DNA from 2 places in the Bhargavaea sp. GQ12 genome. Region 2 is predicted to be linked to the other one. Evidence: predicted binding sites of a transcription regulator. Region 2 holds the regulator's gene; the other holds the start of a gene.
The links. Region 2 encodes NrdR, which represses ribonucleotide reductase genes. Its sites were predicted from a motif close to AACACNATATATNGTGTT; they were not measured.
Positions count from the first base shown of each region.

Region 1: AC6CHQ_RS03520 (vitamin B12-dependent ribonucleotide reductase) is a predicted target of NrdR. The motif match lies at 5,106-5,123, and genes of this name have one in related genera.

Region 1 covers NZ_JCAXEU010000003.1:12,115-28,330, reverse strand. The annotation lists gene gcvT (glycine cleavage system aminomethyltransferase GcvT) at 1-608, shown strand, start outside; gene gcvPA (aminomethyl-transferring glycine dehydrogenase subunit GcvPA) at 630-1,976, shown strand; gene gcvPB (aminomethyl-transferring glycine dehydrogenase subunit GcvPB) at 1,969-3,456, shown strand; gene AC6CHQ_RS03530 (rhodanese-like domain-containing protein) at 3,582-3,965, opposite strand; gene AC6CHQ_RS03525 (lipoate--protein ligase family protein) at 4,116-4,949, shown strand; gene AC6CHQ_RS03520 (vitamin B12-dependent ribonucleotide reductase) at 5,156-7,717, shown strand; gene AC6CHQ_RS03515 (hypothetical protein) at 7,865-8,287, shown strand; gene aroQ (type II 3-dehydroquinate dehydratase) at 8,353-8,793, shown strand; gene AC6CHQ_RS03505 (M24 family metallopeptidase) at 8,796-9,857, shown strand; gene efp (elongation factor P) at 9,881-10,438, shown strand; gene AC6CHQ_RS03495 (SpoIIIAC/SpoIIIAD family protein) at 10,616-10,819, shown strand; gene AC6CHQ_RS03490 (hypothetical protein) at 10,826-11,203, shown strand; gene AC6CHQ_RS03485 (stage III sporulation protein AE) at 11,224-12,123, shown strand; gene AC6CHQ_RS03480 (hypothetical protein) at 12,128-12,286, shown strand; gene AC6CHQ_RS03475 (SpoIIIAG-related protein) at 12,424-12,846, shown strand; gene AC6CHQ_RS03470 (SpoIIIAH-like family protein) at 12,843-13,379, shown strand; gene accB (acetyl-CoA carboxylase biotin carboxyl carrier protein) at 13,547-14,050, shown strand; gene accC (acetyl-CoA carboxylase biotin carboxylase subunit) at 14,064-15,434, shown strand; gene AC6CHQ_RS03455 (Asp23/Gls24 family envelope stress response protein) at 15,451-15,852, shown strand; gene nusB (transcription antitermination factor NusB) at 16,165-16,216, shown strand, end outside.
Region 2 covers NZ_JCAXEU010000006.1:155,428-171,643, forward strand. The annotation lists gene pnpS (two-component system histidine kinase PnpS) at 1-803, shown strand, start outside; gene hflK (FtsH protease activity modulator HflK) at 958-1,941, shown strand; gene hflC (protease modulator HflC) at 1,931-2,980, shown strand; gene polA (DNA polymerase I) at 3,068-5,701, shown strand; gene mutM (bifunctional DNA-formamidopyrimidine glycosylase/DNA-(apurinic or apyrimidinic site) lyase) at 5,747-6,619, shown strand; gene coaE (dephospho-CoA kinase) at 6,633-7,229, shown strand; gene AC6CHQ_RS08005 (glyceraldehyde-3-phosphate dehydrogenase) at 7,357-8,379, shown strand; gene speD (adenosylmethionine decarboxylase) at 8,629-9,012, shown strand; gene nrdR (transcriptional regulator NrdR) at 9,205-9,666, shown strand; gene AC6CHQ_RS08020 (replication initiation and membrane attachment family protein) at 9,674-11,065, shown strand; gene dnaI (primosomal protein DnaI) at 11,067-12,014, shown strand; gene thrS (threonine--tRNA ligase) at 12,394-14,331, shown strand; gene AC6CHQ_RS08035 (IS110 family RNA-guided transposase) at 14,991-16,216, opposite strand, start outside.

The DNA of each region.
Region 1 (16,216 bases), on a different contig from region 2:
AAGAAATCAAGTTCTTCCGCTTTAAGGATCAAGTCAGCATCGCCGGCCATCAGGCGCTCATTTCACGCACGGGCTATACGGGTGAGGACGGATTTGAAATTTATGCCTCCCCGGAATCCGCACGTGTGCTATGGGAAGAGATCCTGAAGGAAGGCGAAAAGGACGGTCTTGTGCCTGCCGGTCTCGGCGCCCGTGATACACTGCGCTTTGAAGCAGGGCTTCCCTTGTACGGCCAGGAAATGTCCGATGCGATCTCCCCGTTGGAAGCAGGTCTCGGCTTTGCGGTTAAAGTCGGCAAGCAAGACGATTTCATCGGAAAGGAAGTTCTCGTCCGGCAGAAGGAAGAGGGCGTTCCCCGGAAGCTTGCAGGGATCAGGATGATCGATAAAGGGATTCCGCGTACGGGTTACGCAGTCTACAAGGGAGACGAAAAAATCGGCGAGGTAACGACCGGCACACAATCCCCGACATTGGGTGCAAATATCGGAAATATCCTCATCGGTACTGAACATGCTGTTTTGGGCGATGTAGTGGAAGTGGAAGTGCGCAAAAAGCGCCTCAAGGCTGAAATTGTCGAAACCCCGTTTTATAAGCGCGCGAAATCCTAAATCAGAAAGAGGTCCAGAATGATGAAGCACCGTTATTTGCCGATGACTGAATCGGACAAGAAACAAATGCTCGACGCGATCGGCGTCCAATCCATCAATGATCTGTTTAGTGACATTCCTGAAAAAGTCCGTTTTGACCGTGACTACGACCTGAAACCGGCGTTGTCCGAGACGGATCTTTTAAAAGAGCTTTCCGAACTTGCCGGCCAAAATGCCGACAGCAACTCCCACGCATCGTTCCTTGGGGCAGGAGTCTATGATCACTACAAGCCGGTCATCGTCGACCATGTCATTTCCCGTTCCGAATTCTATACGGCGTACACGCCGTATCAGCCTGAATTCTCCCAAGGGGAACTCCAGGCGATCTTCGAGTTCCAATCCATGATCTGTGAACTGACTGGCATGGACATCGCCAACTCCTCGATGTATGACGGAGGAACCGCATTGGCCGAGGCTGGCATGCTGGCTGCAGCTCATACACGCCGGAAAAAGCTTCTGGTCTCGGAAGCTGTCCATCCTGAATACCGTGATGTCGTAAAGACCTATGCACTCGGTCAGTCGATTGATGTTGAAGTGATTCCGCTAAAAGATGGCGTGACGGATTTTGAAGCGCTCCGCGGTATGATCGACGGAGATACTGCAGCGGTCATGCTACAGTACCCGAACTTCTTCGGACAGATCGAAAATATCCAGGAAGCGGCCGATATCGCACATGACAACAAGTCGCTGTTCGTCGTTTCTTCAAACCCGCTGGCGCTTGCGGTTCTGACGCCTCCGGGCAAACTGGGAGCCGACATCACGGTCGGTGATGCGCAGCCATTCGGCATTCCGGAAGCTTTCGGCGGCCCGCACTGCGGCTATTTCGCTGTTACAAAGAAGCTGATGCGCAAGGTTCCGGGCCGCCTCGTCGGTGAAACGAATGACGAGGAAGGCCGTCGCGGCTATGTACTGACGCTCCAGGCGCGCGAACAGCATATCCGCCGTGACAAAGCGACGTCCAACATCTGCTCGAACCAGGCACTGAACGCTCTTGCCGCATCTGTCGCCATGTCGGCGTTCGGCAAGCAGGGGGTCCGTGAAATGGCCCTGCAAAACATCTCCAAAACACAGTACGCCATCCGAGCTTTCCGGGAAGCCGGCTATGAAGTCGTATTCGGCGGCCCAAGCTTCAACGAATTTGTCGTGAAGTGCAAAGAGCCGGTTGCAGACCTGAACCGCCGTCTGCTCGATGCAGGGATCATCGGCGGATATCACCTCGGACTGACTTATCCTGAGCTGGAAGGCCATATGCTTATCGCGGTGACCGAACAGCGGACGAAGGAAGAAATCGATGCACTTGTGCAGGAAATGGAGGCCATCCATGCATAAAGAAAACCAGCCGCTCATTTTTGAAATCAGTAAAAAAGGCCGGATCGGATACGGACTTCCGGAACTCGATGTTCCGGAAACCGATCTTTCCGCCCTGCTTCCGGAAGGACTTCTCCGCGAGGAGCCCGCAGAACTGCCGGAAGCTTCCGAACTTGATATTATGCGCCACTACACGGCGCTTTCCCGCCGTAACCATGGTGTAGATTCAGGTTTCTATCCGCTGGGCTCTTGCACGATGAAATACAATCCAAAAGTTAATGAATCTGCCGCCCGTCTGTCCGGATTCGCAAATGTCCACCCTCTCCAGGAGGAGTCTTCCGTCCAGGGTGCAATGGGTCTAATGTACGATCTGCAGGAACACCTGGTTGAAATCACGGGCATGGACGAAGTGACGCTCCAATCCGCTGCCGGGGCACACGGCGAGTGGACAGCACTAATGATGATCCGCGCTTTCCACGAAGCGAACGGTGACCATAACCGGACAAAAGTAATCATTCCTGACTCCGCCCACGGAACGAATCCTGCTTCCGCAACGGTAGCAGGCCTTGAAACAATTACAGTTAAATCTGACGAACACGGGCTTGTCGACATCGAGGACCTGAAGCGTGTGGCGGGAGAAGACACAGCAGCGCTCATGCTGACGAACCCGAACACGCTCGGCCTGTTCGAGGAAAATATTCTCGAAATGGCGGAAATCGTCCACGGTGTGGGCGGCAAGCTCTACTATGACGGCGCGAACCTGAATGCCATCATGGGCAAGGTGCGTCCGGGGGACATGGGCTTCGATGCCGTCCACCTCAACCTCCACAAAACGTTCACCGGCCCTCACGGCGGCGGCGGTCCCGGTTCCGGTCCTGTCGGCGTCAAAAAGGAACTCGTTCCATTCCTGCCGAAACCGGTGCTCGTGAAGAAAGACGATGCTTTCACATTCGACTATGACCGCCCGCAGTCGATCGGCCGGATCAAACCGTTCTACGGCAACTTCGGCATCAATGTGCGCGCATATTCGTACATCCGCTCCATGGGTGCAGAAGGCCTGAAGCTCGTATCTGAATATGCGGTGCTTAACGCGAACTACATGATGCGCCGACTGGCTCCTCATTTTGACCTGCCGTATGACCGCCACTGCAAGCATGAATTCGTGCTGAGCGGCCGCCGCCAGAAACAGCTTGGCGTCCGCACGCTTGATATTGCCAAGCGGCTGCTGGACTTCGGCTTCCATCCGCCGACCATCTACTTCCCGCTTAACGTCGAGGAAGGCATGATGATCGAGCCGACGGAAACGGAATCCAAAGAAACACTTGATGCATTCATCGATGCGATGATCCAGATTGCACGCGAGACGGAAGAGAACCCTGAAATTGTCCAGGAAGCCCCACATACCACTGTCGTAAGCCGCCTGGATGAAACTCAGGCAGCACGCAAGCCGGTACTGAAATACAACCGTCCTGAGGCTCCTGAAGCGGTTGCCGTCAACTGATCGATTATAAATGGAAAACAGGCCCGCATCCGTGCGGGCCTTTTCCGCATCGGCGGCACCCCTGATGATAGGGGCCCAATAACAAACGCCTCCGGCAAGCATTGCTTGCGCGGAGGCGTTTGTTTTTATTTTTTCGTTTTGACTTTCCCTGTCCACTGACGGAAACCGCCCTGGAGCATATAGAGCTGTCCATAGCCCCGTTTTTTCAGATAGAGCGCGGACCGGCCGCTCCGGGAGCCGTTCTGGTCATACAGATAGACCGGCTTGTCCGGGCGGATCTCCTTGTAGCGCTGGGAGAATTGCGTGAACGGAATGTTGCGGGCTCCGAGGATATGCCCCGCATCAAAGTCCTTCTGCTCCCGCACATCGATCAGCTGGGCCTTCCGGTAGCCCGCGATAAACTCCTCCTGATTAAGCGCAGTCACCGCCTTGCGGGTCCTTAGCAGGGTCACGAGCAGGTAGATAATCAATCCGAAAAGGATCGCGGAAATGATATAAAGTGATTCCAAAGCCATTTTCCCCTTTCTCTCTCCCTAAGATTATAAAAGAACTCATGCGGTTCGTCCATGACAGGATAAGATGTTGGCTGATCCAATCAAAAAACGCATCCCGTTTATGATAAACTAAGTCCATTGTGTTTTTGAAAGGGGAAGTCAGGAATGACAGAAAAATGGATTTTCATCAACTCCGGACCGCAGAGTGCTTCCTACAATATGGCGATGGATGAGGCTTTGCTTGACCTACACTCCAAAGGCTTGATTCCGCCTGTTGTGCGTTTTTACGAATGGAGCCCGGCAACGCTGTCCATCGGTTATTTCCAAAAGGCAGCTGAAGCGGTGGATCTGGAGAAGGTGAAAGAGATGGGGCTCGGTTTTGTCAGGCGGCAGACAGGCGGCCGTGCCGTGCTTCATGACCGGGAGCTAACCTACAGCATCATCGTATCGGAATCCCATCCGCAGATGCCGGCAACCGTGACTGAGGCTTACAAAGTCATCAGTGCAGGGTTGCTTGAGGGATTCCGGAACCTCGGACTTAACGCTGAACTTTCCGTCCCGTCCAGCACAGAGGAGCGGGATGCACTGAAAAAGCCCAAAAGCGCCGTCTGCTTTGATGCGCCGAGCTGGTATGAACTGGTCGTTGAAGGCAGGAAAGCGGCAGGCAGCGCACAGACACGTCAGAAGGGCGTCATCCTACAGCATGGTGCAATCCCTGTTTCGATGGATCTGGACAAGCTGGTCTCCGTATTCCATTTCGCTTCCGAAGGACACCGGCAAAGAATGAAGGATAAGCTCAAGAACAAGGCTGTCTCCATAGAGGAGCTCTCCGGCCGCAGCATTGCGATGGACGAAGTGGCAGAGGCATTCCGTACGGGCTTCCAAAAAGCACTTGATATCGAATTCATCACCAGGGAACCAAATAAGGAAATTTTGGATCTTGTACAAGCATTGGAAAAGGAAAAGTATGCGAACGACTCATGGAACTTCAAGAAGTGAAACAGGGACTTTCGCATCAATTTTAATGGACTCGTTTCCTGTCGAAACATGTCGGAGCCAGTAGCCGCATGGCATCTCGGAAGATCCGGAAATGTCAAGGTCGAAATTCTGTTCTTGATGCCTGGTTTCAACATGTAGTAGAGTTGGGAAGTACATAATACTAGATATAGTATCTATCATAAAGGATATTCGAGGAGGTCATGGTATTGGTCATCGCTTCACACAAAAACCAACCGACGCTGGACGTTTCGAAACTGAACAGGGACATTGCCGGTTTTCCACAGGTCCATCCGGTCACTGAGGAGATGCAGATTCGTCATAAAGGAGTCTCCCGGCTGGTCATGATCGATCGCTATTCGTTCAAGGATACCGAAAAGAAAACACTAGGGGTAGGGGACTACGTCGTCCTTACGGTCAAGGAAGATCCTAAGTTCCCTGCACGCGGACTCGGTTATATCCTCTCCCTTGATGCGGAAAATGGGTTGGCGGACATTTGGATCGAACCGGATTACCGCTCCGCCATCGACCATCCGCAAGAGCAGGAAAAGGGCATCGTCACCCGTCCGATCGATGTCATCGAGAAACCGCTGGAAGTTTTCTACGAGCAGATCGCCAAGCGTAATGCGACGGGGCTGTCTTCCGTCGAGAAGGACGAAGAAACACGCCAGGCTTCGTTCAACCGTTTCTACAAAGAGCTCGTTTCGCTTAACTTCATCCCGGCTGGCCGTGTCCTGTACGGTGCCGGTGCCGATACGGACGTCACATACTTTAACTGCTATGTGATGCCGTTTGTCGCAGACTCCCGAGAAGGCATCTCGGACCACCGTAAGCAGGTGATGGAAATCATGAGCCGAGGCGGCGGTGTCGGAACCAACGGCTCTACGCTTCGCCCGCGCAATACGCTTGCGCGCGGCGTGAACGGCAAATCTTCCGGATCGGTTTCGTGGCTGGATGATATTGCGAAGCTCACCCATCTAGTTGAGCAGGGCGGTTCCCGTCGCGGTGCGCAGATGATCATGCTTGCCGACTGGCACCCGGACATCGTCGAGTTCATCATCTCAAAAATGCAGAACCCGCGGATTCTCCGCTTCCTGGTCGAAAACACGAATGACGGGCATATCCGCAAACTTGCAAAAGAAAAACTGAAGTTCAAGCCGTTCACCCAGCAGGAAGAAGCCATGTATCAGGGGATCGTCAACTACAAACATATTCCCGGATACGGCGGCTTCAGCGAGGCGATCATCCGCGACGCCGAGCACAAGCTCCGTGATGGCGGGACCTATTCTGTCCACAACCCGGAGTTCCTGACCGGTGCAAACATCTCTGTCACTCTTACATCCGACTTCATGAAGGCAGTTGAAGAAGACGGTGAACACAATCTCCGCTTCCCGTATGTCGAGCAATATTCTCCTGAAGAGATGAACGAGTACAACGAACAATGGCATCAGGTAGGGGATGTGCGTGAATGGGAAAAGCGCGGATACGCTATCCGCACCTACCGTTCGATGAAAGCCCGTGAATTGTGGAACCTCATCAATATCTGTGCCACTTACTCTGCGGAGCCCGGCATATTCTTTATCGACAATGCCAACGATATGACGAATGCAAAAGCATACGGCCAGCAGGTCGTTGCCACCAACCCTTGCGGGGAGCAGCCACTCGCCCCTTACTCTGTCTGCAACCTTGCCGCGGTCAACCTGGCCGAGATGGCTGACAAAGAAACACGCAGGGTCGACTACGACAAGCTGCGTGAAACTGTAAGGACAGGCGTCCGCATGCAGGACAATGTGATCGATGCTACCCCGTACTTCCTTGAGGAAAACGAACGCCAGGCACTCGGCGAGCGCCGTGTCGGACTTGGCGTCATGGGAATGGCGGACCTGCTGATCTACTGCGGAAAACGCTACGGTTCCGAGGAGGGCAACCAGCTGGTCGACGAGGTGTTCGAAGCGATCGCGACAACGGCCTATAGGGAATCCATCGAGCTCGCCAAGGAAAAAGGCAGCTTCCCGTTCCTGATCGGTGAAACGGAAAAAGAAACGGCCGAACTGAGGGAGCGGTTCATCAACACCGGCTACATGAAACGCATGCCGGAGGACATCCGCCAGGGCGTCCTCGAGCACGGTATCCGAAATTCGCACCTGCTTACGGTCGCGCCGACAGGCTCCACGGGCACAATGGTCGGAGTGAGTACGGGGCTTGAACCATACTTCTCGTTCACTTATTACCGCAGCGGCCGTCTTGGGAAGTTCATCGAAGTCAAAGCGGAAATCGTGGAAGATTATCTGCGTGCCAATCCGGATGCTGATCCGGAACAGCTTCCTGACTGGTTTGCTACTTCTATGGATCTGACTCCGGAAGAACATGCGGATGTGCAATGCGTCATCCAGCGCTGGATTGACAGTTCCATATCGAAAACGGTAAACGCGCCAAAGGGCTTCACAGTTGAGCAGGTTGAACAAGTATACGAGCGTCTCTACCGAGGGGGAGCAAAGGGCGGAACGGTCTATGTCGACGGATCCCGCGACTCCCAGGTGCTGACGCTGAAAGCAGAGGAAAACGATCCGGATGTGGAAATCGAAGAACAGGTCGAGGAAAAGCGTCCGGTCGTCCTCGTAGATACAATTCAGGCTCTGCGTTCAACAAACGTTACGATCGGATCGGAAATCGGCGATACATGCCCGGTTTGCCGGAAGGGGACGGTTGAAGAAATGGGCGGATGCAATTCCTGCACAAACTGCGGGGCCCAGCTGAAATGCGGACTGTAATCATCAATTTCATCTATTGATCTGAAAAGCGGGCATCCCTGACAGGGCTGCCCGCTTGTTTTGCCAAGTTCCGCTGATAATCTTGTGCTGCATGAATAAACACCCCGTCATAATCCCATCATGATGATGAAATGCGGAGGTGGTCCGATGTTTAAGCAGCTGCCATTCTGGACGGCAGGAGCGGCGGCAGTGATCTTTACTGCCGGCCTGAAATTTCTTCATTACTTCAAGTTCATCAAATGGAAACCGACCGGCTGGGCGGAGCGATATGGTGTTTTTGCGGAAGGGCCTTGGGCAGCCAAGTGGCTGATTCTGCTTGCCACCGTTTATGTGCTGTCACTTGTCTTATACTATCTTCTGGCTTTGACGTGGAAGTGGAAGGTGTCCATCACGGCCGCCGTCGCCGGTCTTGTGATTGCGGGGCTGATTGAGTGGCTGATTGTCAGGCCCGGCGGCTACGGTGATTTCCGGCAGTCGATTTCCGTTCCATTTGCGGCGCTGACCCTGGTCGCGACAAGGTTTATCAACGAAACGGCGGCATTCCATAAAAAACAGCAGGCGGACTCGTGAAAAACGTTGTCCGCCTGCTTTCATATGATAAAATGGTGAGGAATCTGCTGAAAGGAGGGCTGGCGATGAATATCCTCTGTCTGAACGGCCCGAACCTGAACCGGCTCGGAAAAAGGGAACCTGAAATCTACGGAAGCGAAACGCTCGGCGATGTGGAAGCACGTCTCCTCAAGCTGGCCAATGACAACGGCGCCGTACTGGCGTTTTATCAATCCAATCACGAAGGTGCCCTCGTCGATCGAATCCAGCAGGCCGCCGAAGACGGCACATCCGGAATCATTTTCAATCCGGCTGCCTACACACATACTTCAGTCGCTTTGCGCGATGCGGTGGCCGATGCCGGGATCCCGACAGTCGAAGTTCATATCTCGAATATACATAAGCGGGAGTCCTTCAGGCACCATTCCTATCTGGCCCCGGTATGCATCGGGCAAATATCCGGAATAGGAACCTATGGCTACGACTTGGCGATGCTTGCCCTCCTTCGGATGGGAAAAGGGGAATGATCATGGATAAACTGAATGCGTTCCGCGCTTTTTTCGATGAACTCGGAATTGATGGATTTCTAGTCACGAACCCGCACAGTCGGCGCTACCTGACCGGCTTCACAGGATCTGCCGGAACTGCACTGATTTCGCGGGATGATGCCGTGTTCATCACGGACTTCCGCTACACGGAGCAGGCCGCGGAACAGGTGGCAGGCTTCCGCATCGAAAAACAGTCGGGACTTATGCAAGATGCGGTTGCAGAACAGATCAGCGCAATGGGAATCAAAAAAATCGGCTTCGAACAGGACACACTGCCATACGCCGATTACGACAGGTACCAAAAGGCTGCCAAAGCGGAATGGGTGCCTGTTTCCGGCATAATCGAAAAGCTGCGTATGGTCAAGGAAGACAGCGAACTCCAGACGATCCGCAAGGCAACACAAATTGCGGACGAAGCGTTCAGCCATATCCTGACGTTCATCAAGCCGGGTATGACGGAACTTGAAGTATCCAATGAGCTGGAATTCTTCATGCGCCGACTCGGCGCAACAGAATCCTCTTTTGATACGATAGTCGCTTCAGGCAAACGATCGGCGCTGCCGCATGGAGTCGCAACAGACAAAAAGATCGAGAACGGGGATATGGTCACGCTGGATTTTGGTGCCCTGTACGATGGATACGTCTCCGATATCACCCGCACGGTCGCTGTCGGAGAGCCGCCGGAAGAGCTGAAGAAAATCTACCATATCGTCCTTGAGGCCCAGAAGCGTGCATGCAGTGCCCTCAAACCGGGTATGACAGGGAAAGAGGCAGATGGTGTCGCGCGTGACTACATCAGCGAACACGGTTACGGAGAAGCGTTCGGCCATTCGACCGGTCATGGGATCGGCCTTGAAGTGCATGAAGGTCCCGGACTCTCCTTCCGTTCGGATACAAAGCTAAAGCCGGGCATGGTCGTCACAGTCGAGCCGGGCATTTATGTTCCGGGCCTTGGCGGCGTGCGGATCGAAGACGATGTGCTCATCACCGAAGACGGGTGCGAACTGCTGACGTCATCGCCCAAGGAACTCATCATCCTATAACACTCTAAAATGGAGGAACTCAAATGATTTCTGTAAACGATTTTAAGACTGGCCTCACCATCGAGGTTGACGGCGACATCTACCGCGTCATGGACTTCCAGCATGTCAAACCGGGCAAGGGGGCGGCTTTCGTCCGTTCCAAGCTCCGCAACCTGCGCAACGGCAACGTCACAGAAAAGACTTTCCGCGGCGGTGAAAAAGTGGAACGCGCACAGATCGACAACCGCCGCATGCAGTACCTGTATGCAAGCGGGGACCAGCACATCTTCATGGATACAGACAACTACGAACAGATCGAACTTAACGAAAGCCAGATCGAGTACGAACTGAAATTCCTCAAGGAAAACATGGAGGTCCATATCATCCAGTACCAGAGCGAAACACTGGGTGTCGACCTGCCTGCGACCGTAGAGCTTGAAGTGACCGACACTGAGCCGGGCATCAAGGGTGATACGGCGAGCGGCGGCTCCAAGCCGGCGACACTGGAAACCGGACTTGTCGTCCAGGTGCCATTCTTCGTCAACACAGGAGACCGACTGGTCATCAACACTGCAGAGGGCGAATACGTCTCCCGAGCATAATAACCGAAAAAAGTTGCAGACAATGCGGGTTCAGCCGCATGTCTGCAGCTTATTTATATGCAGAAAATCAGTCCGCCCCGGATGATCAAGGAATATTCCCGGTTGCTTCAGCCGGGACGGGCCATCGCATATCCCATTCCGGACCCGCATACATTCGAAAAAACGGGGGGGCCGCATGTGGAACTTCAAGATATTCTCCGGGTAGCGGGAGTCGGTCTCGTCATCGCCTTCCTGCACCTGTTTTTTGAGCAGACGGGGAAGAAGGAGTATTCCTTTTTCATATTCTTTGTTGCGTACCTGTATATTACAGCTGAGATGCTCAGGTTCCTGAGGATCTTTTTCACGGAAATCTCATCCTTCTTTTCGTGGCTCTCGGCTTAGGCAGGAATGATGGAAATTATCCTGTCCGCAGTCATCATCGTGTTCCTGTTGATCATCCTGGATACCTTCCTGCCGAAGATGACACCGTTTTTCCTGCTGATCTTCTTTTTCCTGCTGCTGGCCCAGCTGACTTTCCGCATGGCCGTACCGCTTCTGCAGGAACTTCCGCTTGCCTGGGACGGGGCAGGAGCCCGACAGATTCGCCTTATAGCCGGGTCTGCCTTCCTGTTTTACCTGTCCGCCTCGTTCAGGGACATGCTCGGGGAGATCGGATATGCTCCAATCGGAAAGCTGTCCCACATGGCAGTCCAGCTTCTGATTGTCGGAATCTGGCTGAGAGAGTTCGGGGAGACGGCGGGGATTCTGGTCGGTCTCCTGCCGTAAGGAAAAAGGGGGCTTGAACGATGTGGGAGCTGATTGCTGCAGTTTCGGGTCCGCCCATCAGGCTGTTTGTGCTGATCGTCGTCCTGTCCGCCGCGGCTCTGGCGGCGGATTTTCTCGTCCCGCAGTTCCGTGAGTGGACAAGGCTTTTCCTGCTTGTCTCGGCAGGAGCTGCGGCGATGGGACCGGCGATCGATGCGGTTCGCATGATGGATGGTCTGATCGGGAAGATGACCGGGCTGTTCCTCGGCATCTATCCGGTTCTGGCCGCCGGAATGGCAGCCGCAGGAGGAGCGCTTTCTCTCATCAACTGGAACCCCGCCGTTTTCCTGTTTGTCCAGGGGGCCGTCGTGATCGGGGGCAAATGGATGGTCCCCCTGCTGATTGCGAGTTTTATCTTGGATTACCTGTCCAGGCTCGTGCCCGAAATCCCGTTCGCCCGTATTTCGGAGATGATCCGGGTGACCCTTCTGGGCGCGATCTCTGTCATCATCGCCTGCTACTCGCTATTTATCACGGCGACCGGTGCAATGGCCTGGTCTTCCGGAAGTGCACTGGCGGAGCCGCTCAAAGCACTGTTGCGCCAGCATGTCCCGCTGGTCGGGTCGTTTATTACGGATACGATGGGGGTTGTCGGCAAGTATTCATCCGGCATGGCTCCGATAGCCGGCAGTTATTTGATTGTTGCACTGCTCGTGACGAGTCTTTCCCCCGTTATCTATGTGCTTCTGACAGCCTTTCTCTACAAGTGGATCGCCGCGCTTTCTGAGCCGTTCGCACATGAGGATCTCGCAGGACTTTTTGACGATATCGGAAAAACACTGTTTGTGCTCTGCGGAATCATGCTGATTGTTGCATTCGCCATTTTTTATACTGCAGTGCTGTCCATCGTATTGATCAAGGTCATTGCGGGAGCGGGGTGAGTGAATGTGGGAATGGCTCGCCGGCCTTGTCTGGCTCATGGGCATATTGGCGGTCCTGGGCGCGGTACTCGGAGCTGATGAAAGGGAGAACTTCATGCCGCTGATGAAGCTTGCAGTGCTGATTTATATCCTTGGTCTGATCTCCCTGCTGCCCGGGTCATAGCCTGTACGAGCCGTGCATACATTGTGTCAGGATGAATGGCCGGGAAACGGCACAGCAATCCTGGCTGCCGGACCGATTCATCCGCTCCCATATACCGGAACAGCCATAACCGAAAGGACGGGAAGCGTGGAGATGACATGGAAAAAAACTTTAAGAAGAGCGCCCTGCCGCTGCTGCTTGCCGTTGCAGCCAGCCTGTTCATCCTGTTGCCGGGAATGAGGGGGCTGTTCGCCGAAAACAGCGCTGAAGGCAGGGAAGCAGTGCCATCCGGGCTTGAATCGGTCCTTTCGGATATCAGGGGAGTCGGGAAAGTCAGGGTCTACCGGCAGGATGGTGAAGACGGAGAGCGGAGCGGAATTCTGATGCCGCTTGACGGTTACTTCGGAAACGCATCCGGCGGCGGAAAGGACACGCCTTCCGGAGGGATCCTCGTTGTCGCGGAAGGAGCGGGAAATCCGAAGGTCCGTGCGGAGCTTGTCCGGATCCTGTCAGGTGTTCTCCAGCTGCCCGAGCACCGGATCGTCGTAGTGGAAATGAAAAACGAGGGGGAAGAGGGATGAGAGTGAAGAAAAAAGGTGTCTGGTTCCTGACGTTGCTGAGTCTCGTAGCGGTGATTGGAGTCTACTATCTGTTTGACCGTAACCCGATGCCGTTTGACGGAATCACGATTTTTTCCGATGATACGATCGAAGACACACAGCTGGGTGAAGCGGGAAGCGATGCAACTCCGGTCTTTGCGGAGAGCTACCTGTTCGAAGAGATGAGGATGGAAATGCGCAATGAGCGCAGCCAGCAAAGAGAACTGCTGACACAGAAAATCACGTCCGATGACCTGACCGCTGAAGAGCGCGACCAGGCATTTAATGAAATGCAATCTCTTACGAAACGCGAGACGGCTGAAGCCATGCTTGAGATGCTGATCAAAGATATCGGATATGAAGATGTGGTCGTCCGCACAGAAGATGGGGCCGTGAAGGTAAGTGTCATCGCCGATGAACTGTCAGCCGCACAGGCAGACCAGATTGTCTATACCGTAAAGAGTGAGTGGGAAGATTCATCGCAAGTCTCCGTCGATTTTAAATCCGCACAATAAACTGGGCCTTCGCAAGGCCTTTTTCTTTTGCGGAAAATTCCGTACTCTTGCGCTGAATGTCGTACTTCAGTACCGGATTCGTCGCTTTTATGTGATACCTATTTAAAAAACCTTTCGAAACGTCTAAAATGTAAGGGTACACATTTATAGTCAGAGGAGTCGTCATTATGCTTAAAATTCAAGAAATCCGCGAAATCATCAAACTGATCGACCAAACGGGAATTGAAGAATTCAAGTACAAGACGGAAGAAGGCGAGATCAAGCTGAAAAAGGGCGGCGCCTTCCAGGTGGTCGAAAGTGCCCCTGCAGTCCAGGCGCCTGCTGTGGCCGCACCTGCACCAGCCGCGCCTGTTGCCCAGCCTGCGCCGTCCGCCAAGGAAGAGCCGAAGCAGCAGGAAGCTGCACCAGCAGCTGTTTCACAGGACGAGAATCTGGTGGAAGTAAAGTCGCCGATGGTCGGGACCTTCTATCAGTCACCATCACCGGATGCGGCTCCGTTTGTCGCAGTCGGTGACAAGGTCAAGCCGGATAGCGTCGTCTGCATCGTTGAAGCCATGAAACTGTTCAATGAAATTGAAGCGGAGACAAGCGGTGAGATTGCACAGATCCTTGTAGAGGACGGACAACTCGTGGAGTATGGCCAGCCGCTATTCCTGGTCAAGCCGGAATAAGGGGGGCGACAAGATGAAAAAAGTCCTCATAGCCAACCGCGGGGAAATCGCGGTCCGCATTATCCGGGCATGCCGAGACCTCGGGATCCAGACGGTCGCGGTCTATTCCGAAGCCGACCGTGATGCCCTCCATGTGGAAATGGCAGATGAAGCCTACTGCATCGGTCCAAAACAATCCAAAGACAGTTACCTGAACTTCACAAACGTCATCAGTGTCGCCAAGATGACCGGCTGTGACGGCATCCACCCCGGATACGGGTTCCTGGCCGAAAACGCCGACTTCGCCGAACTCTGCGAAGAAGTTAATGTCACATTCATCGGTCCGACTGCAGATGCCATCTCCAGAATGGGCACTAAAGATGTCGCGCGTGAAACGATGAGAAAGGCCGGCGTTCCGGTCGTTCCGGGATCCACCGGGATCGTTGACGGACCGGAAGGCGCGCTGGAAGTCGCAAAAGAGATCGGGTTCCCGGTCATCATCAAAGCGACAGCAGGCGGCGGCGGAAAAGGGATCCGGGTCGCCCGCGATGAAGCGGAACTGAAAAAGGGTGTGGAGATCACACAAAAAGAAGCAGCGGCAGCTTTCGGAAATCCGGGTGTCTATATCGAAAAATTCATTGAGAACTTCCGGCATGTGGAAATTCAGGTGCTCGCCGATCAGTTCGGCAATACAATCCACCTTGGGGAGCGCGACTGCTCGATCCAGCGCCGCATGCAGAAGCTGGTCGAGGAAGCTCCGTCACCTGCACTATCCCAGGAAACACGCGAAAAGATGGGACAAGCTGCAGTCCTCGCAGCACAGGCTGTCGGCTACCGCAGCGCGGGTACGGTGGAATTCATCTACGATCATCTGAATGATAAATTCTACTTCATGGAGATGAACACGCGCATCCAGGTCGAGCACCCGGTAACCGAAATGGTGACGGGCATCGACCTGATCGCCCAGCAGCTCAAAATCGCTTCCGGCGAACAGCTGGAGATCAGGCAGGAAGATGTGAAGATCAACGGCTGGTCGATCGAGTGCCGCATCAATGCCGAAAACCCTTCACGTAACTTCATGCCGTCACCAGGCCGGGTCAACATGTACATCGTACCGGGCGGCAACGGAGTACGTGTTGACTCCGCCGTTTATCCGGGCTACATGATTCCGCCGTTTTACGATTCCATGGTGGCCAAGCTCATCACATTTGCAGACACCCGCGAAGAGGCGGTTGCCCGCATGAAACGCGCGCTTTCCGAATTCGTCGTGGAAGGCGTCGATACGACGATCCCGTTCCATTTGAATCTCATGGATCATGAAGTCTTCAAATCCGGAGACTTTGACACCAAGTTCCTTGAAAAATATGATGTAATGGCTGAAACTGAAGAAGCCGAACAACATTGAGAAAGGGATGATCCGGATGGCAGAACAAACGACTTCCTCCCGTGAGGCAGCCGCCGGGGCCGGCAAGGAAAATTACGGCAAGGTCGAGCTCGCTCCGGAAGTGCTTGAAGTGATCGTCGGCATCGCCACCGCCGAAGTGGAAGGGGTGGCGGACATGCGGGGCAATTTCGCTTCCGGTGTCGCGGAGAAATTCGGACGTACGGTGCACGGCAAAGGGGTCAAGATCGACTATAACGAAGATGGCCTGTTCATCGACGTCTACTGCTCGGTCGGCTATGGCAGCACAGTTCCGGCCGTCGCCCGGGAAATTCAGCAGAATGTACGCCAGTCGGTTTTCAACATGACCGCAATCGAACCGGAAGAAGTGAACGTCCACATCACCGGTATCCAGTTCGACCAATCGGAAGAACGAGCCTGAACAAAAGGGCAAGTGCCCGGTTAGCAACGTACAAACTGGAGCCCTTCGCAATGAGATAAAGAAATTCGGCGAAGAACGAGCGGATGTTGACTTATCGCAATGGAGAAGGGTGAAGTTTGCCAGTTGCTTGACGCTGGAGCTGGCCGGAGATGCCACGTGAATAGCCGTTATTCACACAGTGACGATTTATAATTTTCTAAGCATGAACAAAAAGCCGCCAATTAAAGGCGGCTTTTTGTTTCCGGATTCCTACGGATCGGCGAAAATATGCTATCATAGTCCAGAACGATGCAAAAAGAGGAGATTGCCCGGATGAAACGACATGAAGCACGAGAAAAAGCCATGCAGGCGCTGTTCCAGCTGG
Region 2 (16,216 bases):
TTGCGGAAACGGGTATCCGCACGATGGCGGTGTATTCTGCACCTGTCATCGACAAGCATGGGGGATGGCTCGGCATTGTGGTCGTCATGCACGATATTTCGGAACTTATCCGGCTGGAGAAGATCCGAAAAGATTTCGTCGCCAACGTCTCCCATGAGTTGCGGACACCGGTCACCTCGATCAAAGGTTTTTCGGAGACGCTGATGGATGGAGCCATTCAAGATGAATCGGCAGCGATGCAGTTCCTGGAGATTATCCATGGCGAAAGCGGCCGTCTGGAAATGCTGATCGAAGATCTTTTGGACCTATCCAAGATTGAGAAAGAAGGATATGTACTCCGGCTGCAGCCCGTTAATGTGAATGAAGTCATCGAACGTTCAGTGAGATCCATTTCCGGCAGGCTGAAAAACCGGGAAATGACAGTTGAGGTCGATTATCCCCATGAACTTCTGATCAAAGCGGATCCGGAGCGGCTCGTACAGGTGCTTGTCAACCTACTGACCAATGCCGTCAGCTACTCGAAGCCCGGAACACTCATTAAGGTTACGGCGGCCGAGACAGCGAGTATGGTATCCATCTCCGTTACCGATCAGGGCATCGGCATTCCTGCTGAGGAGCTTCCCAGATTATTTGAACGTTTTTACAGGGTGGATAAGGCAAGGAGCCGGGATTCCGGGGGAACCGGGCTCGGACTCTCCATTGTAAAGCACCTGGTGGATCTGCATGGCGGGACGATTACGGTCGAAAGCGAGCCGGGCAAGGGCTCGACATTCACCGTGAGCATTCCGTTGGCAGACAAATGACAGATAAAGAAATCTCCCCGTCCCGTTCCGCATGGTAACGAGCAGATGGGGGGTTTTTATATCCGCTTTTTGCCGGACTCTGAAAAATGTTGAAACCGGATGGCATATTTAACCGTATAGAAACTATACATAAACCCAAAAAGGAGAATCGGACATGAGCGTAAAGCGAATATTGACAATCGCCGGCATGGCGGTCGCCGGTCTTGTCCTCCTCATCCTCGCGTTTACCACCTGGTATACCGTTGATGAGGGTGAGCAGGCTGTCATCATCACGTTCGGCAAGGCGGATGAAACGATCACTGAGTCCGGCCTGAAGTTCAAGCTTCCGTGGCCGGTCCAGAAAGTGGAGAAGTTGTCCAAAGAGACGTTCAGTACGACATTCGGATACAACCAGGACGCCGACGGCAATCTTATCTCCTACGACAAGGAGACAAAAATGATCACGGGTGACGAGTATATCGTCCTTGCCGATCTCGTTGTTCAGTGGAAGATTACAGAACCCGTAAAGTATCTGTTCAATGCGGAAGACCCAAGGGAACTGCTTCATGATGCCACGGCGGCTTCAATCCGCTCGATCATCGGATCTTCACCGATTGATGATGCACTAACGGATGGCAAAGCGGAGATCGAAGCGGAAACGCGTGACCTCCTTAGCAACCTTATAGATAAGTATGACATCGGCATATCCATCCAGGGGATCAAGCTTCAGGACGTCGAACTCCCGAACGAAGAGGTACGGTCCGCGTTCACGGCGGTCACCGATGCCCGGGAGACGAAGAGCACAAAGATCAACCAGGCGAACAAATATGAAAACCAGAAAAAGAACGAAGCCCAAGGGGAACTGGATGCCATCCTTTCGAGGGCACAGGGAGACCGGACCTCACGCATTGAGCAGGCGCACGGGGATGTCGCGGTATTCGACAAGCTTTATGAGGAGTACCGGAACAACCAGGACATCACCCGCCAGCGCCTGATACTTGAAACATTGGAGCAGGTACTGCCGGGCGCCAAAATCTATATCATGAACGATAATGAAGGAACTGTGAAATACCTGCCGATCCAGCCGCCTCAGCAGCCTGCGCCTCCGGCGGCAGGAGAAGGCAACCAAGAGGAAGGAGGCGCCGGCGATGGACAATAAAAACAATCCGTTCAAGAGCATCGAAGAGAAATTTCAGGAGCGCCAGCGTCAGGAGCAGGCCCGGAGAAATGCGGCCGGCAGCGATCCGAAGAATCTCTTCGGACAAAAACGCCCGAAAAAACCGAAGGGGCCCAAAGAACCGAAGCAGCCTGTTGAACTCCGGAAGTTCATCAAACCTGCCATTGCGTTCACCATCGTATTTGCACTCCTGCTTATTGTCATCGCCAATGTGTACGTCGTGAAAGAAAACGAGTACCGGGTTGTCCGCCAGTTCGGTGAAATCGTCCGGATCGACTCGGACCCAGGCGTCAAGTTCAAAGTGCCTTTCCTCCAAAGCGTGACGATGCTGCCGAAGAATCAGATGGCCTACAATGTGTCCGAGGCTGAGATCACGACAAAGGATAAAAAGCGCATGATCATCGATAACTACGCGGTGTGGCGCATCACCGACCCTAAAAAGATGATCAACAATGCCCGTAATATTGTCAATGCGGAAGCACGCATGGAAGAATACATTTACTCCGTCGTGCGTTCGGAGCTTGGCCAACTTGATTACACCAGCATCGTCAATGATGAAGACTCTTCCCGGGGCAATCTGAACGACAAAGTGACCGACCGGGTAAATGAACTGCTTGAATCGGGGAACTTCGGGATCGCGGTGACCGATGTGCGGATGAAGCGGATCGACCTTCCGCCGGAAAACGAACAGTCCATCTACACCCGGATGATTTCGGAGCGCGAATCCACTGCACAGACCTATCTCTCGGAAGGGGATGCGGAAAAGCGCCGGATTGAAGCCGAGACCGATCGTGAAGTCCAGGAGCTTCTTGCCGGTGCCAAAAAGGAAGCGGAAGTGATCCGGGCAGAAGGAGAAGCTGAAGCTGCCCGCATCTACAACACATCCTTCTCTAAGGACCCGGAATTCTATGAACTTTACCGCACGCTGGAATCGTACAAAAAGACGATCGGGGATGAAACAATGATCGTCATTCCGTCGGATTCGCCTTACGCCAGAGTCCTTTCGGGATTCACTGAATAAGCCTCATCACGTCGTTTCAGCTCCGTCCTGCCCCTGTGGTAAGATGGAGAGAGACGACGTTTTTTATTTGCGGATGGAGGGACCGGAATGACCAAGCAGAAAATGCTGCTCCTTGACGGGAACAGCCTGGCCTATCGGGCGTTTTTCGCATTGCCGCTTCTGACAAATGATCAGGGTGTGCATACAAACGCGGTATACGGTTTTGCGATGATGCTGGAGAAAATCCTGAAAGAAGAGAAACCGACCCATATGCTGGTCGCGTGGGACGCCGGAAAGACCACGTTCCGCCACAGCACATATAAAGAGTACAAAGGCGGCCGGCAGAAGACACCGCCCGAGCTGTCCGAGCAGTTCCCATATATCAGGAAAATGCTGGATGCCTACAATATAAGACAATATGAGCTGGAGTCCTATGAAGCCGACGACATTATCGGCACGCTGAGCCGCGAAGCTGCCCAGACCGGCGTGGAAACAGTCGTCATCACCGGAGACAAGGACCTGACGCAGCTGGCAGACGATGCAGTGACCATCTTCATCACCCGTAAGGGGATGACCGATATTGAAGCATACACGCCGGACCATGTCATGGAGAAGTATGGCCTGCAACCTGAGCAGATCATTGATATGAAAGGGCTTATGGGTGATGCTTCCGATAATATTCCGGGTGTTCCGGGTGTAGGTGAAAAAACGGCGATCAAGCTGCTGAAGCAGTTCGGCACGGTTGAAGCTGTCTACGAGGGCATTGACGAAGTAAGCGGAAAAAAGCTGAAGAAAAAGCTCACGGAAAACGAAGAACTTGCGAAGATCAGCAAGCAGCTCGCCACCATCAACACCGAGTCGCCGATCGAGATCGGTATCGGCGATCTCAACTACCCGGGTCCGGACATGGAGCAGGTCATCCCGGTGTTCCGCGAACTGAATTTCAGGACGCTGATCGAGAAGGCGGACGGGGCCCAAACGGCACCGGAACCCGAAGAAGCAGAAGAAATCCGCTTCGAGATTTTGGAACAAGTTCCTGATGCTCTCCTTAAAAGCGGAATCGCTTTCCACGTGGAGCTGTCCGACGAACATTACCACACAGCGGATATTCTTGGGGTGTCGCTTTCCGACGGGGAAGAGATCGTATTTATTCCTATGGAAAACCTGGCAGGGGACAGGCGTTTTGCCGGATGGCTCTCGGATGAATCGATGGAAAAACTGACTGTGGACGCGAAGGCCTCCCTGGCGGCCCTCGCCCGTCTGGGGATGAAGGCGGACGGGATCGTCTTTGACCTCCTGCTTGCGGCTTATATCGCCAATCCTTCTGTTTCGCTGACCGATGCTTCTTCAGCTGCAAGAGAATTCGGTTTCACGGGAATTTCAGAGGACCAGGCCATCTACGGAAAAGGCGCAAAGCGGGCGGTCCCGGCCCGGGAAGCTGTAGCGGAACATGCGAGCAGAAAGGCACTGGCCGTTTACCGTCTTCGGAGCACCGTTGAGGGTCGCCTCAAGGAAAACAAACAGTACGAACTGTACCGGGATCTTGAGATTCCGCTCGCGACTATTCTAGGCCGAATGGAAGCCACCGGGGTCAGGACCGAACGGGGCATCCTGGAGGAGATCGGGGCAGATCTTGCAGGCAAACTGGAAGCCATCGAAGAACAGATCTACGGAATGGCCGGACAGAAGTTCAACATCAACTCTCCCAAACAGCTTGGCGTGATCCTGTTTGAAGAAATGGGGCTGCCGGCGATCAAGAAGACAAAAACCGGTTATTCCACTGCGGCGGATGTGCTGGAAAAACTACGCGGCCGGCATGAGATCATTGACCAGATTCTAGAGTATCGCCAGCTGGGCAAACTTCAGTCGACTTATATCGAAGGGCTTCTGAAAGAAATCCATGCGGACGGTAAAATCCATACGTATTATCAGCAGGCTCTTACCCAGACAGGCCGTCTCAGCTCCACCAATCCCAATCTGCAGAACATCCCGGTGCGAATCGAAGAAGGCAGGAAGATCCGGAAAGCGTTTGTGCCTTCGGAACCGGGATGGGTGATGCTCGCAGCAGACTATTCCCAGATCGAATTGCGTGTACTTGCCCATATGTCTGGAGACGAGCGGCTGATTGCTGCATTCCGGGAGGGAGAGGATATCCACACCCGTACAGCGGGTGATGTGTTCCACGTGGAAGCGCAGGATGTGACACCGGATATGCGCCGCGCGGCGAAAGCTGTCAACTTTGGGATTGTCTACGGCATCAGTGATTACGGCCTTTCACAGAACCTGAACATCACGAGGAAAGAAGCCGCAGAATTCATCGACCGTTATTTGGCCAGCTTTCCCGGCGTCAAACAGTACATGGATGCCTCGGTGGCAGAAGCAAAGGAAAAAGGCTTTGTCACTACGCTGCTAAACCGCCGGCGCTACCTGCCTGATATCAACAGCCGGAACTTCAATCTGCGCAGTTTTGCCGAACGGACAGCGATGAACACACCGATCCAGGGCACAGCTGCTGATATTATCAAGAAGGCGATGGTCGAGATGGACAAGCGGCTCGAGCAGGAAGGCCTGCAGGCGCGCATGCTGCTCCAGGTGCATGACGAACTGATTTTTGAATGTCCAAAAGAAGAGCTCGACAAGCTTGGGCAAATCGTACCCGAAGTGATGGAATCGGCACTGGAACTGGATGTTCCGCTTTTAGTGGAATCAGAATCAGGCTCATCCTGGTACGATACTAAATAATGACAAACACAATTGTCACTCCAATAAAGAAAGAAGCTGAAAAATATGCCGGAATTGCCGGAGGTAGAAGGGGTCGTGCGGTCGCTCGCACCGGCCGCAACCGGTCGGACAATCCGGGACATTAAGGTTTCCGACACGATAATCAGATCCAAATCTGAGGCGAAAGAAGCCATCCTGAAAAATAGTTCACCGGAAGAATTTGCCGGACAGTTGCGCGGGATGACGATAACGAATGTCACCCGGAGAAGCAAATATATTTATTTCCATCTTGAGAAAGACGGGGAACCGCATCTGCTTGTCAGCCACCTCGGGATGTCGGGGGCCTGGTTCGCGGTTCGTGAAACCGGTGAAGTGGCGGAAGACAAATTTCGCCGCCATATCCATGTCATATTCGCGATGGAGGATGGTGGCCTGCTTGTTTACGCGGACATTCGCAGGTTCGGCGAGCTCCGCCTGATCCGTGAAGAAGCCGACCATCCTCCGCTCCTCACAATGGCACCCGAGCCGTTTGATGAAACGGCCGCGGGACATTTTTTGAGTATGTGCAAGACGCCGAAATATGCCGGCAAGCCGATCAAGGAAACGATCATGGATGGGAAAGTGATTTCGGGCTGCGGGAACATTTATGCAACAGAAGCGCTGTTCCGCACCGGGATCCATCCTGGCCGTAAAACGGGCAGGATCAGCATGCTCCGTCTGGAGAGCTTGTTCCATGAAATACAAAAGGTGCTTGCGGAGGCCATCGAGGCAGGTGGCAGTTCCATCTCCGATTACCGGAATATCAACGGCGAAGCGGGAAACATGCAAGAAAGGCTGCGCATGTACGGGAGGAAAAACTGTCCCGGCTGCGGTGCCGAAACCAAGCGGATGACAATCGGGGGACGGACATCGGTTTATTGCCCGAAATGCCAGCATTGAAAGAGGTGTAACGATGATTATCGGATTGACCGGAAGTATCGCAAGCGGCAAAAGCACAGTCTCCAAAATGCTCCGGGAGAGGGGATTCCCAATTGTGGATGCGGACCTGGTCGCAAGGTTTGTCGTCGAGCCGGGACAGCCGGCACTTGAAGAGATCCGTCAGGCGTTCGGAGACGGGGTGATCCTCGAAGACGGGACGATGGACAGAGCTGCGGTGGGAGAACGGATTTTCAACGATCCTTCAGAACGGAAAAAGTTGAATGATATCGTGCATCCCGCGATCCGGCAGGAAATGCTCCGGCAGCGCGACAGACACTTCGAGAATGGAGCCCGCACTGTGGTGATGGACATTCCACTCCTTTTTGAAAGCAGGCTCCAGCATTATGCGGACAAGATACTCGTTGTGTCGGTCAGTGAAGAAACACAGCTGAAACGGCTGATGGAGCGTGACGGGTTCACTGAGAAAGATGCCAGGGCACGGATTTCTTCCCAGCTCCCGATATCCGAAAAAGAGCGCGGAGCGGACGCAGTCATCTACAACAATGGGACAATCGGGGAGTCGGAAAAGCAACTTGAACAGATTCTGGATTCATGGAACGCTGCTCCATGAGCGAGAATCTTCCTGAATTATGAAACTTCTCGAATCATGACAATTGTGGGTGCTTTTTTCTTCGAATGTGATATACTAATTACGAATTAAAGAAAAAGAGTATAACACAGTTACAGGAGGCCCACCCATGAACCCTTCAATCGCGATCAATGGTTTCGGCCGGATCGGCCGTATGGTATTCCGTCAGGCAATACAGGAGGACGGACTGAATATTGTGGCGGTCAATGCCAGCTACCCACCTGAAACCCTTGCACACCTTTTGAAATATGACACCATCCACGGGAAGTTCGAAGGAAATGTCCTGACCGAGGAAGATGCTCTTGTCGTCAACGGCAAGAGGGTTCAGCTCATTGCTGAGCGCGACCCTGCAAAACTTCCGTGGAAAGAGCTCGGTGTCGACATTGTCATCGAAGCGACAGGTAAGTTTAACTCCCGGGATAAAGCGGCCCTCCATCTGGAAGCGGGCGCCAAGAAAGTCATCCTGACAGCTCCCGGCAAGAATGAGGATGTCACAATCGTCATGGGTGTAAACGACGAGCTGCTTGACCTTGACCGGCATGATGTCATTTCCAACGCGAGCTGCACGACAAACTGTCTCGCACCGGTCGCCAAAGTATTGAATGACGAATTCGGTATTGACAGCGGTCTGATGACTACTGTGCATGCCTACACAAATGACCAGAACAATATCGACAACCCGCACAAAGATCTCCGCCGCGCGCGTGCTGCTGCGGAATCAATCATCCCGACGTCCACAGGCGCCGCAAAAGCGCTCTCGCTCGTTTTGCCTGAGCTGAAGGGCAAGCTGCACGGCATGGCGCTCCGGGTCCCGACTCCGAATGTTTCGCTTGTCGATCTAGTTGTCGATCTTAACCGTGACGTGTCTGTGGAAGAAATCAATGATGCGTTCATCCGTGCTGCAGAAGGTCCGATGAAGGGGATCCTCGGCTTTACGACAGAGCCGCTCGTCTCCAGTGATTTCAAGACAGATGCACACTCCGCTACAATCGACGGCCTTACAACAATGGTCATGGGAGACCGGAAAGTCAAAGTCCTCGCATGGTATGATAACGAGTGGGGCTACTCTGCCCGAGTCGTTGACCTGACTAGGAAAGTTGCGGTCGGAATCGGCGCGAAAGTTAAGGCATAATAAACGAACCCGGGCCAACGCCCGGGTTTTTTCATCCGTCATCCAGAGACCAACAATGTATGAACGGGCAGCATTTACAAATGAATTAATAGTTGCGTTCGTGGTGTTGCCATCATATAATTATCCCGTGAACCTCAAAGTTCACGCTGGGCAGCTTAAAGGGTTAGGACCTCATCGGACTAACTTTCCCCCGTGGTTGCCCGTTGCCGGCAAACCGGCAATCATTTATTGGAGAAGGGGGGACGAACCATGGAAACAATGGGTCGTCATGTAATTGCTGAACTTTGGGAGTGCGAATTCGACAAGTTGAATGACATGCCTTATATCGAGCAGACATTTGTAGAAGCCGCATTGCGTTCGGGTGCGGAAGTGCGTGAAGTCGCGTTCCACAAATTTGCGCCACAGGGTGTCAGCGGTGTCGTCATTATTTCGGAATCACATCTCACGATCCACAGCTTTCCTGAGCATGGCTACGCCAGCATCGACGTTTACACGTGCGGAGATCTTGATCCGACAGTTGCGGCAGGGTATATTGCAGATGCGCTCGGGGCAAAGAACCGTCAGATGGCCGAATTGCCGAGAGGCATGGGGCCTGTCACAGCAGGCAAGACAGCTGTCACGGTCACAGCGTGATCTCTTAACTACCGAAACATTCAAAGCAGAGGCAAAGGCTTCTGCTTTTTTATATTGTGCTGAGGCATCATCATGGCTTGCACAAACCCGTTCAGCGGATAGCAGAACTCTGCTATAATATAATGAACTGATCATGTCCGGCCGCCAGAGGGGACTGGACAATACGAATTAACTAAGAAAGCGGGGATGCCGATGAAGTGCCCGGCCTGTCAGCATAACGGGACGCGAGTCGTCGATTCCCGGCCGGTGGACGAGAGCAAGGCGATCCGGCGACGCAGGGAATGCGAGGATTGCAGTTTCCGGTTCACCACATTTGAAAAAGTTGAAGAGATGCCTTTGATCGTCGTGAAAAAAGACGGATCCAGAGAAGAGTTCAGCCGTGAAAAAGTATTGAGGGGATTGATACGGGCCTGTGAAAAAAGGCCGGTCCCGCTGGACGTTCTGGAAGATCTCGTCTTTTCCATCGAGAAGGAATTGCGGCACCACGGGAATGCCGAAGTGAAATCGGAGGATGTCGGTGAGAGGGTGATGGAGCGCCTCGTTAAGATCGATGATGTCGCCTATGTGCGCTTTGCCTCCGTTTACCGGCAGTTTAAGGACATCAATGTCTTTATCGACGAATTAAAGGATCTCCTTAAGAAAGAAGAAGACTGATCCGCCCATGGAAAGAAAGGATGGGAATATGACCCCGCTTTATAAAGAACTGCAGCCGTCGGATGTTTATTGTGTCCGGCTTCCTTATCCATTTTCCGATTTTGACCGCCAGATCCTCACCGCCCTCTACCAGCCGCTGATCGGGCACGGAGCGATGGCGGTCTTCTTTGCCCTGTGGGGAGAAGCAGAGCGTGAAGGGACTGTCGAGTCCACCCACTACCACCTCCTGAACCTATTGGATATGCCGATCGGATCTGTATTCGAAGCGAGGCTTTCATTGGAAGGGATCGGGCTGCTGAAGACCTATCGGAAACAGGAGGGGGAAGGACGTGCCTTCATCTATGAACTGACACCTCCTCTGGATCCCGACACCTTCTTCCATGACCCGATTCTGTCGATGTTCCTATTCGGCAAAGTCGGGGCACAGACATATAAGCGCCTTCGCAGCCGTTTCCTGAACCCGGCCGTACCCGATGGGTATGAAGAGGTGTCAAGATCATTTCCTGAGGTGTACAAATCCGTCAAAGCAGGTGCCATGGAGGAAGACAATGATACATACGATTCGGACCAAAGGGCACGAAAGCTCGCTTTCAGCGGATATCCGTTTGACTTTGCCCTCATGATGGAGGGATTGTCAGCCCAGCTGGTGCCGAGGAAGGCTTTCACGCCGGCAATCAAGGAGATGATTGTCCGCATTGCCTTTTTGTATGGCCTGTCACCGCTCGATATGCAACAGGTTGTGCTGCTCGCCATTGATGCGGACGGAAACCTGACGGAAGACCGGATGAAGCGGGCAGCCGCCGATTTCTATAAGCTCTCGCGGTCGAGCTCAGCACCGAAGATCACAAAAATCATCCCGTCATCCGTAAAGCAGGGGAGTCCAACTGAGCCCGCGACGAAAGAAGATGAACTGATCCAATACCTGGAAACCTGCCCGCCGGTCGAGATGCTGAAAGATATCAACGGGGGACGGGAGCCGATGCAGGTCGATGTAAAACTCGCACAAAAACTTGTGCTGGAGCATAACCTGCCGGCAGGCGTCGTTAATGTCCTTCTTCAGTATGTCCTTTTGCGCAACGACGGAAAACTGACCAACAATTATGTCGAACGGATCGCCTCGCACTGGATGGCGAAGAAAGTCGATAATGTCAGAGACGCATTGGTACTCGCCCGGACCGAACATGACAAGTATATGAAATGGCAGCAGGAAGGCTCAGGAACACAGCGGACGAGAAAGCCCGGTGCGAAAACCGAAGCGGTGCCGGACTGGTTCTACCGGAAAGACCAAAAACCGGAAGAACAAAAAGCTCCGGAAAAAAGCAAGGCGGATCCTGATGTGGAAGCAAGAAGGCTCCGGCTTATGGAGAAATTCGGCATGACGAAAGGCGGTGTCAACTGAAATGGAACCAATCCGCAACACACTTAAGCGAATAGTCAATGCACCGACATTCGCCGAACGATATTCGGAGTTGCGATCTGAAGTCCTGGATCATCCCGGCGTCCAGTCTTTTTTGGAGCAGCATGCAGGGGAAGTGGACAGGGATATGGTCAACCGCGGAATGGGTAAGCTTTACGAATACACTTCCCAATCCCACGACTGCGGCAAATGCGAAAGCCTGGAATCCTGTGTCAATATGATGAAAGGCTATGAGCCGAAGCTTGTTATCGAACGCGGATCCATCGGCGTCGATTACGTGATGTGTAAAAGGAAAACTGCAGATATGGAACGTCGCCGCGTATCTTCCATGATCCGGAGCATGCATATGCCGAAGGACATGCTTAACCTTGATATACGCGATTTTGACATCGCCAAAGGGGAGAGCCGGCTGGGTGCGGTGGAGCTGGTTTCTGAATTCCTGGACAAGCTCGACCGGACAGGGGAATTGCCGGCGCAGGGCCTCTATATCCACGGCCCGTTCGGAACGGGCAAATCATATCTGCTTGGAGCGGTCGCGGGTGAATTGGCAAAGCGCCATGTTGCGTCGGTCCTCGTGTTTGTACCGGAGTTCCTGCGCGAGCTGAAACAGTCGATCCAGGATCAGTCGCTGAACGAGAAGATCGACTTCGTCAAACGGGCACCGGTCCTCATGCTCGATGATCTCGGTGCGGAGACACTCACTGCCTGGACACGGGATGAGGTGCTGGCGACAATCCTGCATCACCGGATGGCTGAAAAGCTCCCTACTTTCTTTACGTCCAATTTTGACTACAAAGAGATGGAGACCCACCTGTCGTACACACAGCGGGGGGACAAAGAAGTCGTCAAGGCGGGCCGCATCATGGAGCGGATCCGCGCGATGACCGTACCTGTCCGCCTGGACGGAGAAAACCGGCGCGACCGCAGTTGAGCGGCTTATTTTTCCGCTTAAACGGATACGTGAGAATCACTGTTGCAAAGTCCGCAAGTATTGCGTATGATGAATTCAATACTTCTTCCAAATGCAATGACGGGGACAACGAACGGTTGTCCGGCCAGACAGAGAACGGGGCCTTAGGCTGAGAGCCCCCGATGGCGCGGCATCGGATCGACCACCCCAAAGCAGCGAAGGTGAACCCGGCAAACCGGGCTAGCCCGAGCCGGCCTCCGGTCCGTTATCCGATGCAGAGCTTCTCCGGCATGGTCGTCATTGCCGGCAGGAAGAAGGGTGGAACCGCGAGCAGGCCTCGTCCCTTTTTGGGACGGGGCTTTTTTGCGTACTTTTTGAAGAATGAAGGGAGACTACCGACATGGCAGAACAGATTAAATTGACATTCCCGGACGGTGCGGTGAAGGAATTCGTATCCGGCAGTACAACAGAGGACGTGGCCCAGTCGATCAGCCCCGGGCTGCGCAAAAAAGCGCTGGCCGGCAAACTGAGCGGTCGGCTGATCGACTTCCGCACACCCATCACGGAAGACGGCGACATCGAAATTATCACGCAGGATTCACCGGAAGCACTGGAGATTCTCCGCCACAGTTCTGCACACTTGCTCGCCCAGGCGGTAAAACGTCTGTTCAAAGATGTAAAACTCGGCATTGGGCCGGTCATCGAAAGCGGATTCTACTATGACTTCGATTCGCCTGAACCGCTCCGCGCGGAAGACTTTGCCGCCATCGAGAAAGAAATGAAGAAAATCATCAATGAAAACCTTGAAATTATCCGGAAAGAGGTCACTCGTGACGAAGCCCGGAAAATCTATGAGGAAATCGGCGATGAATATAAGCTGGAACTGCTCGACGCGATTCCTGAAGATGAAAAAGTGACGATTTATCATCAAGGTGAATTCTTCGACCTCTGCCGCGGCGTCCACGTACCGTCCACCGGCAAGCTGAAGGAGTTCAAGCTGCTCAGCACTGCCGGCGCTTACTGGCGCGGTGACTCCGACAACAAGATGCTCCAGCGCATCTATGGAACGGCGTTCTTCAAGAAGGAAGACCTGCAAGAACACCTTCGCCTGCTCGAGGAAGCACGTGAGCGCGACCACCGCAAGATCGGCAAAGAACTCGATCTGTTCATGACGAATCAGCTTGTCGGTCAGGGACTTCCTATGTGGCTCCCGAAAGGCGCGACGATCCGCCGTCTTGTCGAACGCTATATCGTCGACAAGGAGGAGAAGCTGGGCTACGATCACGTCTACACACCGGTGATGGCAAACGTGGAACTCTACAAGACATCCGGCCACTGGCAGCACTACCAGGACGACATGTTCCCTCCGATGCAGGCAGACAATGAGGAACTTGTCCTGCGCCCGATGAACTGCCCGCACCATATGATGATCTTCAAGAACGGCATCCACTCCTACCGTGACCTGCCGATCCGAATCGCCGAACTCGGGCTCATGCACCGGTATGAAATGTCCGGAGCCCTGTCCGGCCTGCAGCGCGTCCGCGGCATGACACTGAACGATGCCCATATCTTCGTCCGTCCGGACCAGATCAAGGACGAATTCAAGCGCGTTGTCGAGCTGGTGATGGATGTCTACAAAGACTTTAACCTCAACGATTATTCGTTCCGCCTGTCCTACCGCGATCCGGCTGACACGGAAAAGTATTTCGATGACGATGAAATGTGGGAAAAAGCACAGAGCATGCTGAAGGAAGCGATGGACGACCTCGGCCTCGACTACTACGAAGCGGAAGGGGAAGCGGCGTTCTATGGTCCGAAGCTCGATGTCCAGGTTAAGACAGCCATCGGCAAGGAAGAGACGCTTTCTACTGTCCAGCTGGACTTCCTCCTGCCTGAGCGATTTGACCTGAACTACATCGGCAGCGACGGCAAGCAGCATCGCCCGGTCGTCATCCACCGCGGTGTCGTCTCGACCATGGAACGATTTGTAGCATTCCTTATCGAAGAATACAAAGGGGCGTTCCCGACGTGGCTCGCACCGGTCCAGGTGGAAATCATTCCGGTATCTCCGGAAGTCCACCATGACTATGCAGAAAAAGTCCGCGAAGCTCTCCAGGCAGAGGGCCTGCGCGTAGATGTGGACAGCCGTGACGAAAAACTCGGCTACAAGATCCGCGAAGCCCAAACACAGAAAATCCCGTACATGCTCGTCCTCGGCGACAAAGAAGCCGAATCCGGCGAAGTCAACGTCCGGAAATACGGCGAACAAAAATCCGAATCTATTCCGCTCAATGACTTCATCGCCAAACTCCGCGAGGAAGTGGACGGGAAGAAGTAATATTAATGGAATGCTCCAAATGAGGTGGCCCGATGATGTGCGACGTTCCGGTGCCGGCGGATGGCTTTGGCCGTAAGCATGGCCCTAAGTCACTTCGTTCCCGGCCAATCTTACGGCGTCGCCTACCGCATCGGTCACCTACACTTCATTCCGCTCCGATATGTTGTGTCGGCGCGAGATGAAATTCGCGCCAATCCCGATGGGGAAGTTAATAACTATGATCAGTACTACCTATAATGGTTGATTGTAGCGTAGGGCGGCGACTCCCTCGGGAAAACACGGTAATATCAAGGGTTTCGGGTGCTTCCGACGCCTTAAAAAGTTTTTTCATTGATAACCTAACATTCTTTGCGCCTTGATATTACAAGTCATTCAAAAGACTGTAAGTCAATTCCTGCGCTGCGCTGCCAGTTCCACGAACTGGTAATTAATATGGCATGCACTGTGGAGCTCCGCTACGCTTATGACGACTGACCCTCCCATGTCTCTTAGCGTCTGGCGCTGACATTCCTTCGTCCGGTCTTTTCATAAGGCGGAGGCCGGCGATATGCTCCTGCTGGGGCTCGGGGCCCAATGTACGCCGCTTGTGCCGGCTTCTCCGTGTCATGATGATGGATCTATACTTGACGGTTAATTGAATGGAATGTTAAAAGCGCTTACTAAGCTGTCCGGAGACAGGTCAGATCACGGATCATCCGTCCGGAATCGAAGTGCACTTGTTTTGTGCACAGGCCGTGTAGAATCTTAAGCAGCTTGGTGCTTAGAACTGTTATCGCCTGCTTGCCCTTCAGGGGGTTCTCAGGCCGGGTTGTATAGTGCTCGTACAACAATTTGAATGCTTCGTTGTTGCGGATCAAAGGTAGGATTGCTTTATATAGCAGAGTCCTCAGACGGCGACGTCCGCGCTTAGAAATACGCTTCTGACCTTTATGCATGCCAGAAGAGTTCTCCCGAAGCGTGAGTCCCGCTAACTTGATTAGCTGGCGTGGACTCTCATAATCGGTGAGGCTCCCGACTTCGGACAGGATGCCGGCGACCGTCATTTCTCCAAGACCCGGGACAGAGGAGATGTATTCAAATTCGGCTGTTTGTCGGGTGAGTTCATTGAGCGCTTCATCGGTAAAGATAATTTCTTCTTCGATAAGCCGATAGCGTCGCATGAGGGAGCCAATCTCCCGTTTCGCCCCGTCCGGGGCTTGGCTGATTCCAATAGAATTCCGGGCCACTTGAACCAGCTCTTTCGCCTTCTTAGGACGTCGCTGTTTCATTCTGCCGCCCGATGCACAAAGGTTGGCTAATTCTTCAGGCTCCATACTGGCGATTTCAGTAGGCAGTAGTCCTTCTTCCAGTACGGCAAGCATCATCGCCGAAAAATCTTTGAAGACAAGAAATAACTCGGGGAAATGTTTATCGACCCAGCGATGCAGGTTGTTCTTCAAATCGGTCCTAGCCTGAATCAGAGATTCTCGAAGGTTATAAGCGGACCGGATTTCCGCCTCGAGCTCCCTTAGGAGTTTCGGTTTGGAGAACCGTCCATCCTTCATAAGACGGGCAATGGTGACCGAGTCTTTCTTGTCGTTCTTCGTTTGGAGATTGTCATCCAGTTCCTTTACCTGTTTGACATGGCTTGGATTGACGACAACCAGCGGGATTCCCCGACCTTCCAAGAAGTACGCAAGGTTCAGCCAGTAATGGCCAGTCGGCTCGACACCGACAATCACTTCTGATTTGTTGTGATTCTCCATGCCTTCCAGAATGGATTGGTAAAGTGCTTCGAAGCCATTTTGGGTTTGATTAATCGGGAAGGCATTCACAAGCAGCCGTCCGCGTTCATCGACAAAGGAGGCGCAATGTTTACGCTTCGCAATATCAATACCGACGACCA